DNA from 3 places in the Parabacteroides chongii genome. Region 1 is predicted to be linked to each of the others. Evidence: riboswitches for the same ligand, from Rfam matches in the RefSeq annotation. Region 1 holds a riboswitch; each other region holds the start of a gene.
What was found. A riboswitch is a leader RNA that binds a small molecule or an ion and turns the genes downstream of it on or off. The one in region 1 is predicted to bind cobalamin.

Region 1 (4,268 bases):
CTCTCTACCGCATCTTCCACAGCTCCGAGAGCGGCAGTCGTAGTACGCGCACCGGAAGTACAGCCGAGAGTGATGGCGGGATGAAATTTAAAGAGATAACGCCCCATCAGGACACCGGCTATCAGCGGAATAGTCGTAGCCAGGGCACCGATAACAAACAGGCTCACTCCTACTTCTTTGAATCCGGTCACGAAACTCGGACCAGCCGTAATCCCGACGACGGCAATGAACATATTCAGCCCGACATTATTCAATACCCAAAGTGAAGGTTCCGGAATACGTCCGAATGTAGGATGTTTGGAACGAAGCCATCCGAACACCAAGCCGGCAATCAATGCCCCTCCACTCGTACTCAGACTGACAGGAATATCCCCGAAGTGGATAGCCAGCGAACCGATTATCCCACCGATAAAGATACCCAATCCGACAAAGATCATATCCGTCTGATTCGTCGGACGGTCGGCATAACCTAATGTGGCAGCCGCCTCGTTCACCTCCAGCTTGGTTCCGACCAATTCGAGCATATCGCCCGGATCGATCCGGGTCGCAGCCAATACCGGAATACTGATTCCGGCACGTTTGATATTCTTTATACTGACACCATGCATCACCTTTTCCTTACGGAGCTGTGCCACCGTCATACCGGCAAATTTCTTACGGGAGATCAATACCGGCAATGTCTCAGCAGGGAAGTCCAGCAAATCGATATCGTTCACTTCGTCACCTATCCAATCTTCCTCACCGATCACGAACTCCCGCCGTCCGCTCAGGACTACCTCGTTTCCTTTCTGAAGCATCAAGTCCGGTTTCACGTCATAAATGACATTATTGATACGGACACGCTCCACAAATAAGCGACGGCCCTGCTCTTCCAGGTAATCTTCCAGTTCCTGCACGGTCTTACCTGCACCAAACCAGTCGTTGCTTATCTTATAAGCCCGGAAAGTGATAGGACGTGCTGCAGGCATAAATCCCGGTTGTTCGCTCTCGTCGTCATTCCCCATTTTAGCTTCCAGCTCTTTACATGCTTTCTTCACGGATGCCAGTCCGCCCAGCAGGCGGGGTGCCACATCACTCATGATCCACGCCGAACCTGCCGTACCGAAAATATACGAAACGGCATAAGCGACAGGCATCACGTTAATCATAGCCGTTTTATCGGCAGCACTCAGACTGCCCTGATTGATTGTATCTTCCGCAACTCCCAATACGGCTGAAATTGTCTGCGAGCCGGCCAGCAATCCGGCAGCTTCACCCGCATTATATCCCATCAGCTTGGCCAGAAGGAAAGGGATGAACAAGCAGAACAGACACATCAAGGCAGCAAAAAGCATCTGCGGAAGTCCTTCCTTCTTCAGTCCGCGAAAGAACTGTGGCCCTACGCTGTAACCTACAGCGAACAGGAATAAAAGAAAGAACACCGATTTAATAGGTGCACCGATATCAATGTGCAATTGCCCGATTAATACTCCGACCAGCAGAACACTGGTTACTGTTCCCAAAGAAAATTTCCCTATTTTAAATTTACCGATCCAGAAGCCCAATGCCAGCGTCAAAAAGATGGCGAGTTCCGGATAATGTTTGAGTAAATCTGCAAACCACTCCATATATTAATTGTTTGGCGTTAATATTACAGGCATAATTATATGCCCGGTTTTCACTGTGGTAGATGGAACAGTATCTGTAAGGAAGTTGTTCCAAAAGATTCAATTAAGAGAACATAAAATCCACCTTATTTTAAATAAATTTCTATCTTTGTCTCCGCTTTGGTGATACGGTAACATTCCGTTATTCGTATAAAAGGGAATCCGGTTAGAATCCGGAACAGTGCCCGCTACTGTGAAGCCCTCAACAAAGGAAAGCATTCTTACACCACTGTCCGACAAAAGGATGGGAAGGTCGCTTTCCGGGCAAGTCAGGAAACCTGCCAAAGTTATTATATCATATTCTCCCGGGGTCAGGAGGCTGATAAGAAAAGGGTTACCGACAGCCGGTATGTGATTTGTCGCATTCGTACGTTATCTCTTAATTTATTATATATGAAACATTTACTATTATTTATTGCTTGTATGCTGACACCTATGTGCTGGGCACACGACGGCGAGAACTTCGAGGCATCAGACATGCTCGCTTCTATGCAACCGGGCGACAAAGCTGCCCTATTAATGGTGCATTTCGGTACCACGTACGACAACACCCGCGCTCTCACTATCGACGCGATCAACCAAAAAGCAAAAGCCGCCTTCCAGGATATGGAAGTACGCGAAGCCTATACTTCCCGTATCGTTGCACGCCGCCTGAAAGCACGCGGCATCGAAAAGCTGAATCCGGTCGAAGCCTTGGAAAAACTGAAAGCAGACGGATATACACACATCCTTGTCCAGTCCACCAACATTATCGAAGGAGTGGAAATGGAATCACTTCGTAAAGACATTGCTCCGCTGGAAAAGAACTTCAAAGACATACGCATCGGCAACCCGTTGCTTTATACTCCCCACGACTTTGAAAATGTAATAGCAGCCGTTACAAAGAACGGAACCAAAGAAGGCGCAACAATTCTTGTCGGACATGGTACTTATACACCTGCCACAGCACAGTATGCCATGATGGATTACATGCTGCAGTCCAAAGGATATACTAATTACCATGTAACAACCGTAGAAGGTTATCCCTCTTTCGGCGATATGGTTGCCAAACTGGATGCAAGCAGCGTAAAGAAAGTATTACTGATGCCTTTCATGTTCGTTGCCGGCGACCACGCCAACAACGACATTGCCGGTGATATGAAAGAGGAACTGGAAGGCAAAGGTTATCAGGTATCTGTCTTTATGCAGGGGCTGGGACAAAATCCGGAAATCCAGGATATATTTATCGATCATGCCAGGTTCGCAGCCAAACATAAGATGATCGATATAACCAGTAAGAAGAAAAAGTACGCAGCAGAAAAAGATTAATACTTAGACTTAGAACATCTGACAATCCAATTATTCCAATAAAATACATTATCTTTGTTGGTACTGATGAAATCAGAATCAATAACTCAAAGCTAAAAGATGAGCACAGGAAAAATAATCGTAGCCGGGATCGGTCCCGGCAGCGAATCAGATATTACACCGGCAGTTCTATCCGCCATCCGCCAGTCGGATGTTATCGTTGGGTATAAATATTACTTCCAGTTTATTGAATCAGCGATCCGTCCTGATGCGATCTGCATCGATTCGGGAATGAAACGGGAAAAAGTACGTGCCGAAGAAGCATATAATTATGCAACCGAAGGCAAAGTAGTAACAGTTATCAGTTCCGGTGATGCAGGTATTTACGGAATGGCTCCGCTTATTTATGAAATGCAGCGCGAAAAAGGAAGCAACATCCCTATCGAAGTTCTTCCCGGTATCAGTGCATTCCAGAAAGCAGCCTCCCTGCTGGGCGCTCCGGTAGGTCATGATTTCTGTGTGATCTCCCTCTCCGACCTGATGACTCCCTGGGAGCTGATAGAGAAGCGTATCAAAGCGGCAGCGATGGCCGACTTTATCACAGCGATCTACAATCCCAAAAGCGAAGGTCGCTACTGGCAGCTGTATCGTCTGATCGAACTTTTCCTGCAGGAACGCGATCCGCAGACACCTGTCGGTTTTGTCCGCCAGGCAGGACGTGAAGAGCAGAAAGTGACGATCACCACCCTGGCAGAGTTCGATCCGGAACAAGTAGATATGTTCACTGTTGTTCTGATCGGCAACTCACAAACTTACCGGTTCGACAACAAGATGATTACACCACGCGGCTATTACGGTGAAATCAAGATGGGTAAAGCAGAAACTGGTATCGGACAAGATATTATGATCCGCAGTTTTCGCACCATCGAGAAAGAACTGAAAAACAAAGATATTCCGTTAGATAAAAAATGGGCATTGCTGCATGCGATCCATACGACAGCCGATTTCGATATGGAGAATATATTGCGAATCGATGATAATGCCGTATCCTCTTTATATGAGAAACTGAGCACCGGCACTGTCCGTACCATCATCACCGACGTTACCATGGCAGCATCCGGTATCCGTAAAGGAGCTTTGCAGCGTATGGGCATCGAGGTGAAATGCTATCTGCAGGATGAGCAGACTGTTGCTCTTGCTTCTGAAAAAGGCATCACCCGCACACAAGCCGGCATCCGGATCGCCGTCAGCGAACATCCGGACGCTTTATTTGTCTTCGGCAATGCACCGACGGCACTGATGGAATTATGCGACCTGATCCGCAAGGGGAAAGCA
Region 2 (4,268 bases), 2.2 Mb from region 1:
CTTTCCTTTCTCGAAATCCGAAATAATACGTTCGTAAGCCGTACGGGTACGGGCGGTATCAAAATCCAGCCGCTCTACTTTGGCTGCCGGAAATAGGGATGCAATCTCCTCTTCCACTTTCTCCGTACCGAATCCCATCATTTTCAACTCCGAACTCTGACATTCCGGACAATGGGGCGGCAACTGGATTGTATATCCGCAATAATGGCAAACCAGTTGATTATGGTATTTATGGTAAGTCAGACTGACATCGCAATTCACACAATGAGGCACCCACCCGCAACTCTTACACTCGATCATCGGAGCAAACCCACGTCGGTTCTGAAACAGGATAGCCTGTTCACCATGTGCAATAGCGGCATTCACCTTTTCAACCAGCAAAGGAGAGAAAAGCGTATCCTTCATAATTTTTTTACGCTTCAGCTCCTTTATATCGGCCGTGATAATCTCCGGCATCAGACAGTCGCCGAAACGGGTAGTCAGTTCGACCAGTCCATATTTGCCGGTCGTTGCATTGAAATAGGAATCGATCGAAGGAGTAGCCGATCCCAGTAAAGTCTTTGCCCCATGCATTCCAGCCAATACGATCGCGGCATTGCGGGCATGATAGCGTGGTGCCGGATCTTGCTGTTTGTAAGTGTTTTCGTGTTCCTCATCTACGATAATTAGTCCCAGATCCTTAAACGGGAGAAAGAGAGAGGAACGAACACCCAGTACGACCATTGGCTCTCCACCGTGAAGAAGTTTGTTCCAAACCTCCACACGTTCATTATCGGAAAATTTAGAATGATATACCAACAGTTTGTTTCCAAACAATTTAGCCAGCCGCTCCGTGATCTGGGTAGTGATGGCTATCTCCGGAAGCATATATAAAACCTGCCTGCCCATCTTCAGGACCTCGTCGATCAGTCGGACATAGATTTCCGTTTTTCCGCTCGAAGTAACGCCGTGAAGCAAACAAACCTCTTTAGATGTAAATACATCGTGTATTTCACCGTACGCTTTTTCCTGTGCCGGACTGAGCGGACTGAGCGATTGCAACCGGCATACCGGCACCTGCAAGCGTCCGACTTCTTTTTCATAGCTTTCCAAAACACCCCGCTTCAGCAGCCCGTCCAATATGGCAGCAGAACAGCCACTGTGTTCCAGCAGCTCCTTTCTTGAAACTTCCTTACTCAACGACGGATTTAAGGCATGACTCAAATCCAAGAAACAGACCAGCAAAAGTTCCTGTTTCTTTGCCCGCTTAAAATCAGCAAAAACCTCTTGCAAACGTTCCTCGCTGGCATATTCCTGCGACAGCCGGATAAATGTCTGCATCTTCGGCACAAATCCGCGTTTCATCTCTTCGCTGACCTCGACAGCGCCGCGCGCCATCAAGGAAGCCACAATCGGCACGACATTACGCAAACCGGTTCTTTTCTCCAGTTCGGATACGGTCAGTTTGAGTACGCCTTTGAAGGCATCCAATACAGCCTGCTCGTTGGGACGCAAAGGACCGTCAGCCACAAAATCGGCATTATAAGTCACCGCTGTCTCACTTTCCAGCTTCAGTCCGGAAGGTAAAGCCGCCTTATAGACATCCCCTAATTTACACATATAGTAAGAGGCAATCCATCTCCAGAAACGGAGCTGCGGCCTGCGCAATACCGGACTGGCATCCAGCAAGGCATAGATATCTTTCGTTTCAAAGTCCGTATTCGGTTTACGCTCATGCACCTCCATTACAATAGCCGTGTAATAACGTTTCTTACCGAAATGAACAATGACGCGGCAACCGGGAGTTACGGCAGCCTCCAAATCCGCAGGGATACTATAGGTATAACTATTTTCCAGCGGCAAGGGTAGTATGACATCTGCATATTTCATTTACGAGGTCAAAAGTAACAAAAAAGGCCGGACTGTTAAAGCCCGGCCCTCCATATCTTCTTTCTGTTATCAGAACAAAACCGCTGCAGTAATGGACCAGCCGCGATTCTTCGCCTTCATATCGAACTTATCCGAGCTGTAATTATCAGTCAGTCCCAAGCCATAATTGATGCCGACCTGCAAATGGCTGATCAGTTCCGCTCCTACACCGAAGTTAAGGCCTGCGCTAAAGTTTTTCGCTTTAATCTGTTCACCCAAAACATTCCAAATTTTATCTCCTCCTACACGGAAACCTACATACGGACCTGCAGAAAGATAGGCTTTTACCAAAGGAATACCGAACTTCCACTTCAAATTGACGGGGATATCCAAATAATCTGTTTTCATACTTGTCGAGGTAACTGTTCCCTCCGTTTTCATGTCGACTCCTTTCTGTGAATAGAGAATGGCCGCATCCAAGCCTATGCCTATCAACGGAATAGTAGTCTCGATCATCGGACCGATCTGGAATCCTGTCACATTATCCGCTTTCAGGATATCGGAATTCATATGAACGGATGATATGTTCAAACCACCTTTTACCCCAAACTTCAACTGGGATTTTGCCGGTACGGCTATGAATACCATCAAAATAACCAAAACTAAACCTGTAACCTTCTTCATATTGCCTGTTGTTAATTAATTATGTTTGCAAATAAACGCACTTTTCCTATAATAAACAAGTATTACTGTCATCCTGTTCATTCATTAAAAAGGAAAGCATGCACCGGTTACGGAGCTCATCCCGCAAACCGATCCATGCCTCTTTTCCTAATTATTATGGCAAAATAATTAAAAACAAAAATGTTCAGACAGCCAGACGGGAAACGGGAGTAAGAATAGTGGAGACGACAATCTGTCTCCTGTTCTCTTCCGGCCTTTCCTCGAAGCCGTCGAAATAGTATGCCTTGCAGGTCTTCTGACTTACTTCCGGTTTGAGCGCCTTCCCAACTTTTCAGTTGACAGTTGATAGTTGACAATTGACAGTTAAACTGTCCACTGTCCACTGTTATCTGTCAACTTCTCCGTCAGTGGCACTAGTGTTGCCCAATCCGTTATGAAGCTTACAGCAGCGGGACTGTCCGGGATTTTCACCCGATTCCCTTTTAATCCTTTCCTGCGGATACAGGTCCGGAACAATGCATGTCGCAAATATAATACATTTTTACTAGATTTGTACAAAATCTTTATTTTCTTGTTGGAGTGATTAGAACCTTATCTGCCAATCGCTGATAGTATGTCGCTCCCGGTCGAAACCGATGGCAACTTTCACGACGGGCAACCCGCACAAAGCAAAACGTTCGGGATAATTCCGCAAATCTATCTGGTTCATGGCTGCATCCGCCGTTTTATCGAGTTTTAGCTCCACGACATAAAGTGTCGTTTTCGTCCGCATCACCATATCCACACGACCACGGGGGGTACGTACTTCCACATCCACATACATACCAAGCAAACTGAATATGGTATATAGCAAAGACTGGTAATGCCCCTCGTAATCGGTATTATCGCATTTTGGGATCGTGGAAAGGAAAGTCTGCAATAAACAAAGGGCATCGTCCATCCGCTCTCCGGCTATCGCCTCGAAAAGAAGCGCAACCGTTGTAAGACCATCGGCGGTATGTTGGTGAAGATAACCGGGCAACAAACTTTTCATCAGCCCCATACGTACCTCCTTATTGGGAATGTCGAGCGTATAAAGTTCCGTCAGTTCGGAGTAATCTTTTATCGTGATATAACCGCTTTGGTAGAGTAGCGGGGTGATGTCCGTCATCCGTTCCGTCGGCGCATCGAACGATTCGGAAATAACTTTCCGACCTCCGATCTGCTGAGGCTTTACATGGTATTTGTTCAGCATCTCGATCAAATAGGTAGGTGTACCACTGCCGAACCAATAAGAACCGATTTTACCGTCCGCAAAAGCATTCAGCAAGCTGAAAGGATTATAGATGTCAGGCGAGGGGTAAGTAAAATGATAGCCGTCATAATTCTCCCTCAAACGTGCAACAAGTTTCGGACAGGTAATCTGCATCTTCTTCGCAAGCAATTCCAAATCAAGATTCATTTGCGTCAACATCTCCTCTTCCGTGATACCGCAAATGGCGGAATAGGAATCGTCCATGCTGATATTCTTTATATTATTCAGTTCACTGAATATGCTCAATTGAGAAAACTTCGTAATACCGGTAAGGAAGACATAGCGCAGATAAGGATCGCAAGCCTTCAGTGGACTATAGAAATTACGCATCACGTTTCGTAACACAGGCAAGTTTTTTTCTTCATGCATCACATCGAGAAGCGGCGCATCATATTCATCAATCAACACCACCACTTGCCGCCCTGTCCGCTTGTAAGCACAT
Region 3 (4,268 bases), 1.9 Mb from region 1:
TTGAAGAACTGGATAAGACAGCTTCGCAGGGAGGTGGTATTACCCGTATCGAAAAGCAGCATGAATCCGGCCGGATGACAGCCCGCGAACGGATCGATATGTTGCTGGATAAAGGGACGTTCAACGAATTGGATAAATTTGTGGTTCACCGCTGTACGAATTTCGGCATGGATAAGAATAAAATCCCCGGTGACGGGATTGTATCCGGCTACGGTAAAGTAGACGGACGGCAAGTCTTTGTCTATGCCTACGACTTTACAGCCTACGGAGGTACGTTGAGCGCGACGAATGCTGCCAAAATAGTGAAAGTTCAGCAATTGGCACTGAAAAGCGGTTCACCGGTCATTGCCCTGAACGATTCGGGAGGAGCCCGTATCCAGGAAGGTGTGAACAGCCTGGCCGGATATGCTTCTATTTTTTATCAGAATACGATGGCCTCGGGTGTCGTTCCTCAGATCTCGGCTATTCTGGGACCTTGTGCCGGTGGGGCCTGTTATTCTCCGGCATTGACCGATTTTATCTTTATGGTAAAGGATAAAAGCCACATGTTCATTACCGGACCGGATGTAGTCAAGGCGGTTACTCATGAGGAAGTGGGGAAGGAAGAACTGGGAGGTGCCTATACGCATAGTAGTAAAAGCGGTGTCACCCATTTTATGTGCGATACGGAAGAGGAAACATTAATGAGTATTCGTGAATTGTTGAGTTTCCTTCCTTCAAATAATATGGAGGATGCACCGGTCGTTTCCTGTTCCGACGATGTCCGGCGTGAAGATGAAGCTTTGCAGCAGGTGATCCCGGATGATCCGAATGTGCCTTACGATATCAAAGATATTATAGAACCGGTTGTCGATAATCATTATTTCTTCGAGGTAATGCCTCATTTTGCAAAGAATATCGTAGTCGGTTTCGCCCGCTTGGGCGGACGTTCGGTAGGTATCGTTGCCAATCAACCGGCATTTCTGGCGGGTGTGTTGGATATCGATGCTTCCGATAAGGCGGCACGCTTTATCCGTTTCTGCGATTGTTTCAACATCCCGTTGATCACATTTGAAGATGTTCCGGGATTTTTGCCCGGTTGCCAGCAGGAACATGACGGTATTATCCGCCACGGTGCCAAGATCGTGTATGCTTATGCGGAAGCGACCGTTCCCAAGATCACGCTGATTACCCGGAAAGCCTATGGCGGTGCTTATATCGTGATGTCGAGCAAACCGACCGGAGCCGATATAAACCTGGCCTATCCGATGGCTGAAATCGCCGTGATGGGAGCTGAAGGTGCTGTGAATATCCTGTACCGAAAAGCAACCGGCGAAGAAAAAGAACAGGCAATGAAAGAGTATACCGAGCAATTCTCCAATCCTTACCGGGCAGCCGAACAAGGATTTATCGATGAGATTATCATGCCGAGGCAGACTCGCTTCAAACTGATACAGGCGCTGGAGATGGCAAAGAACAAGAGCCTGAGCAATCCGCCGAAGAAACATGGCAATATGCCATTATAACGATTTGATTTTGTTGTTAGAATTTATGAATGGCAATCCCTGTCGACCGTGAGGCTGGCAGGGATTTTTTTATTGTAAAAAACTTATGATTAAATAGTTGTTATATCTTTTTATTTTGTAGTTTTGCCGTCGAATTGGTTCCGTATCGTCTGGTCGGATGATGTGGATTAAAAGGGAATCGGGTGTAAATCCCGGACAGTCCCGCTGCTGTGAGCTCCGTTCAACATTCTGAAAACAACTAATGCCACTGACGTTTGTCGGGAAGGCTTCAGGATGGGAGTCAGTCAGAAGACCTGCCGTTCATTAAAGGCTGTTTTTCTCGTGGGTTAGAAAAGTAGTTCGAAAAGAATATTTATCGTTTAAGGAGGTAACATTTATGGAGAAGCTTTGTGCGCGTTGTGGCGCGAAGTTATCAGGTTGTGACGGCTTTTCGCCGGAAGATCAGCATGTATTTACCGGTCTGGATCAATGCCAGCAGGTTTTTATCAGGGTCTATTATAAGGATTGCCTGTGCCCTTCATGTGTTCAGCATGTAAAGGATAATTTTTATGCTTTTGATATTTCATCTGCATATCTGAAAAATAAATAATTATGGAGTGGATAAGTGAACTGCTGTGGGGAGAGGGAATAGGGCATTCTATTCTTTTGTTATCGCTGGTGATCGCTGTGGGAATCCAGTTAGGCAAGATCAAGGTATTCGGTATCTCATTGGGTATAACCCTGGTGTTGTTTGTCGGTATCTTACTGGGACATTTCGGTTTTACCATTAATCCAGCCGTGATCCATTTCTTCAAGGAGTTCGGGTTGATCCTGTTCGTTTATTCTGTCGGTATGCAGGTCGGTCCCGGTTTTTTCTCTTCGTTCAAAAAGGGGGGGATGACATTGAACGGGTTGGCTTGCGGAATTGTTTTCCTCGGCGTTGTAACGGCCTTGGTCATTCATTTCATAACGGATATTCCCATGCCGACAATGGTCGGTATTTTGTCGGGAGCGGTAACAAATACACCTGGTTTAGGTGCGGCCCAACAGGCTTTTACCGATATGACGGGTACATCGAATGAAACGATCGCACTGGGATATGCTGTCGCTTATCCGCTGGGGGTTGTCGGTATTATCCTTTCCATGTTGTTTGTCCGCTACATTTTTCATATCAGTTTTGAGAAAGAGACAGAACAACTGGAAGCGGAGAACGATGTGCATAACAGTGAAGCGACTCCCATATCGCTTGTCGTGAAGAATCCCGCACTTTTCGGACGGAAGGTGATGGAACTCGGCGCTTTTCTCGAACACCGGCAATATGTGATATCCCGTATTTGGCGGAAGAAGAGCAATAAAGTCGAGATCGTGACCGGCAATACGATTCTGGATGAGGATGATAAGATATTTGTGATCACAACAGAGCATGACGCAGAGACTATAAAAACTTTTGTCGGTCCCGAAATTGAAATGGACCGTAAACAGTGGATCCCTGCTGAAAGTGCTTTTGTGAGCCGTCGTATTCTGGTTACCAAACCGGAGCTGACCGGTTCCCGTTTGGGTGATTTGCAGTTACGGCGTTTGCACGGTATCAATGTGACGCGTGTAAACCGTGCCGGAGTCGAATTGGTGGCTACTCAGGGACTGCAATTGCAGGTGGGCGACCGCGTAACGGTGGTCGGTAGTGAACTGGCTGTCGATAAGGTGAGTACGATATTGGGTAATTCGATGAAGCGTTTGAATGAGCCTAACCTGATCCCTATTTTTATTGGCATCGCTTTGGGTATTATTTTAGGTAGTATCCCATTCACTGTCCCGGGAATCCCACAACCGATCAAACTCGGTTTGGCGGGTGGTCCGTTGGTCGTATCTATTCTGTTGAGCCGCTTCGGATATCGTTATAAGTTGGTTACTTATACAACCCAAAGTGCCAACCTGATGCTGAGGGAGATCGGTATAACCATGTTCCTTGCTTGTGTCGGATTGAGTGCCGGAGACGGATTCGTGGATACGATTGTCAATAAAGGGGGATTTGCCTGGATCGGTTACGGTTTTATTATAACGATGTTACCGCTGTTGATTATCGGTTTTGCCGGCAGGTATTTCTTCAAACTGAATTATTTTACGCTGATGGGATTACTGGCCGGTAGTACGACCGACCCTCCTGCGTTGGCTTATGCGAATGCAACGGCAGGCAACGACGCTCCTGCAGTCGGATATGCGACGGTTTATCCGTTTACCATGTTCCTGCGCGTACTGACTGCCCAATTAATGATATTATTCTTCTGCTAAATTTAATAGATTTGGTTGTTAGAAAATTGTTCAATAATAATTTTAAAGCCGGAAGCCCCGCCGAAGTGATTCGCCGGGGCTTCGATCATTATAAGTAGAAGATTATTGACCACTCCCGCCCATAATATCCAGCAATTCGTTTGTGATTGCCTGCTGGCGGGTTTTATTGTATTGCAATGTCAGTTCCTGGATCAGGTCGTTGGCATTGTCGTTGGCCGTCTGCATGGCGAGCATGCGGGCGGCATGTTCAGCCGTGACGGTGTCGAGCAAAGTCGTGTAGATATGCAGGTGGAGAACTTTGGGCAACAGCAAAGCCAGTAGTTGCTCTGCCGACGGTTCCAGGATATAATTCAGCGATTCCTTTGCCGGGTCTGTCTCCGGTAAGGTGACCGGCAGGAACGTTTTTTCAGTCAGCACCTGCTCCGCCATATTCTTGAAATGATGGTAAAGCAGTTCTACCCGGTCTGCTTGCCCGGTAGTATATAAGTCCATCAA

Region 2: another riboswitch for cobalamin. It lies ahead of P3L47_RS01425 (porin family protein); the one in region 1 lies ahead of P3L47_RS15425 (sirohydrochlorin cobaltochelatase).
Region 3: another riboswitch for cobalamin. It lies ahead of P3L47_RS08240 (putative transporter); the one in region 1 lies ahead of P3L47_RS15425 (sirohydrochlorin cobaltochelatase).

Annotation. Positions count from the first base shown of each region.
Region 1 is NZ_CP120849.1:4,132,989-4,137,256, reverse strand. Features, by position in the region: gene aspT (aspartate-alanine antiporter) at 1-1,607, opposite strand, end outside; cobalamin riboswitch at 1,751-1,946, shown strand; gene P3L47_RS15425 (sirohydrochlorin cobaltochelatase) at 2,040-2,954, shown strand; gene cobJ (precorrin-3B C(17)-methyltransferase) at 3,054-4,268, shown strand, end outside.
Region 2 is NZ_CP120849.1:313,191-317,458, forward strand. Features, by position in the region: gene priA (replication restart helicase PriA) at 1-1,869, opposite strand, end outside; gene P3L47_RS01425 (porin family protein) at 1,939-2,532, opposite strand; cobalamin riboswitch at 2,801-3,065, opposite strand; gene P3L47_RS01430 (ATP-binding protein) at 3,116-4,268, opposite strand, start outside.
Region 3 is NZ_CP120849.1:2,197,255-2,201,522, forward strand. Features, by position in the region: gene P3L47_RS08235 (acyl-CoA carboxylase subunit beta) at 1-1,505, shown strand, start outside; cobalamin riboswitch at 1,624-1,820, shown strand; gene P3L47_RS08240 (putative transporter) at 2,097-3,773, shown strand; gene P3L47_RS08245 (F0F1 ATP synthase subunit gamma) at 3,876-4,268, opposite strand, start outside.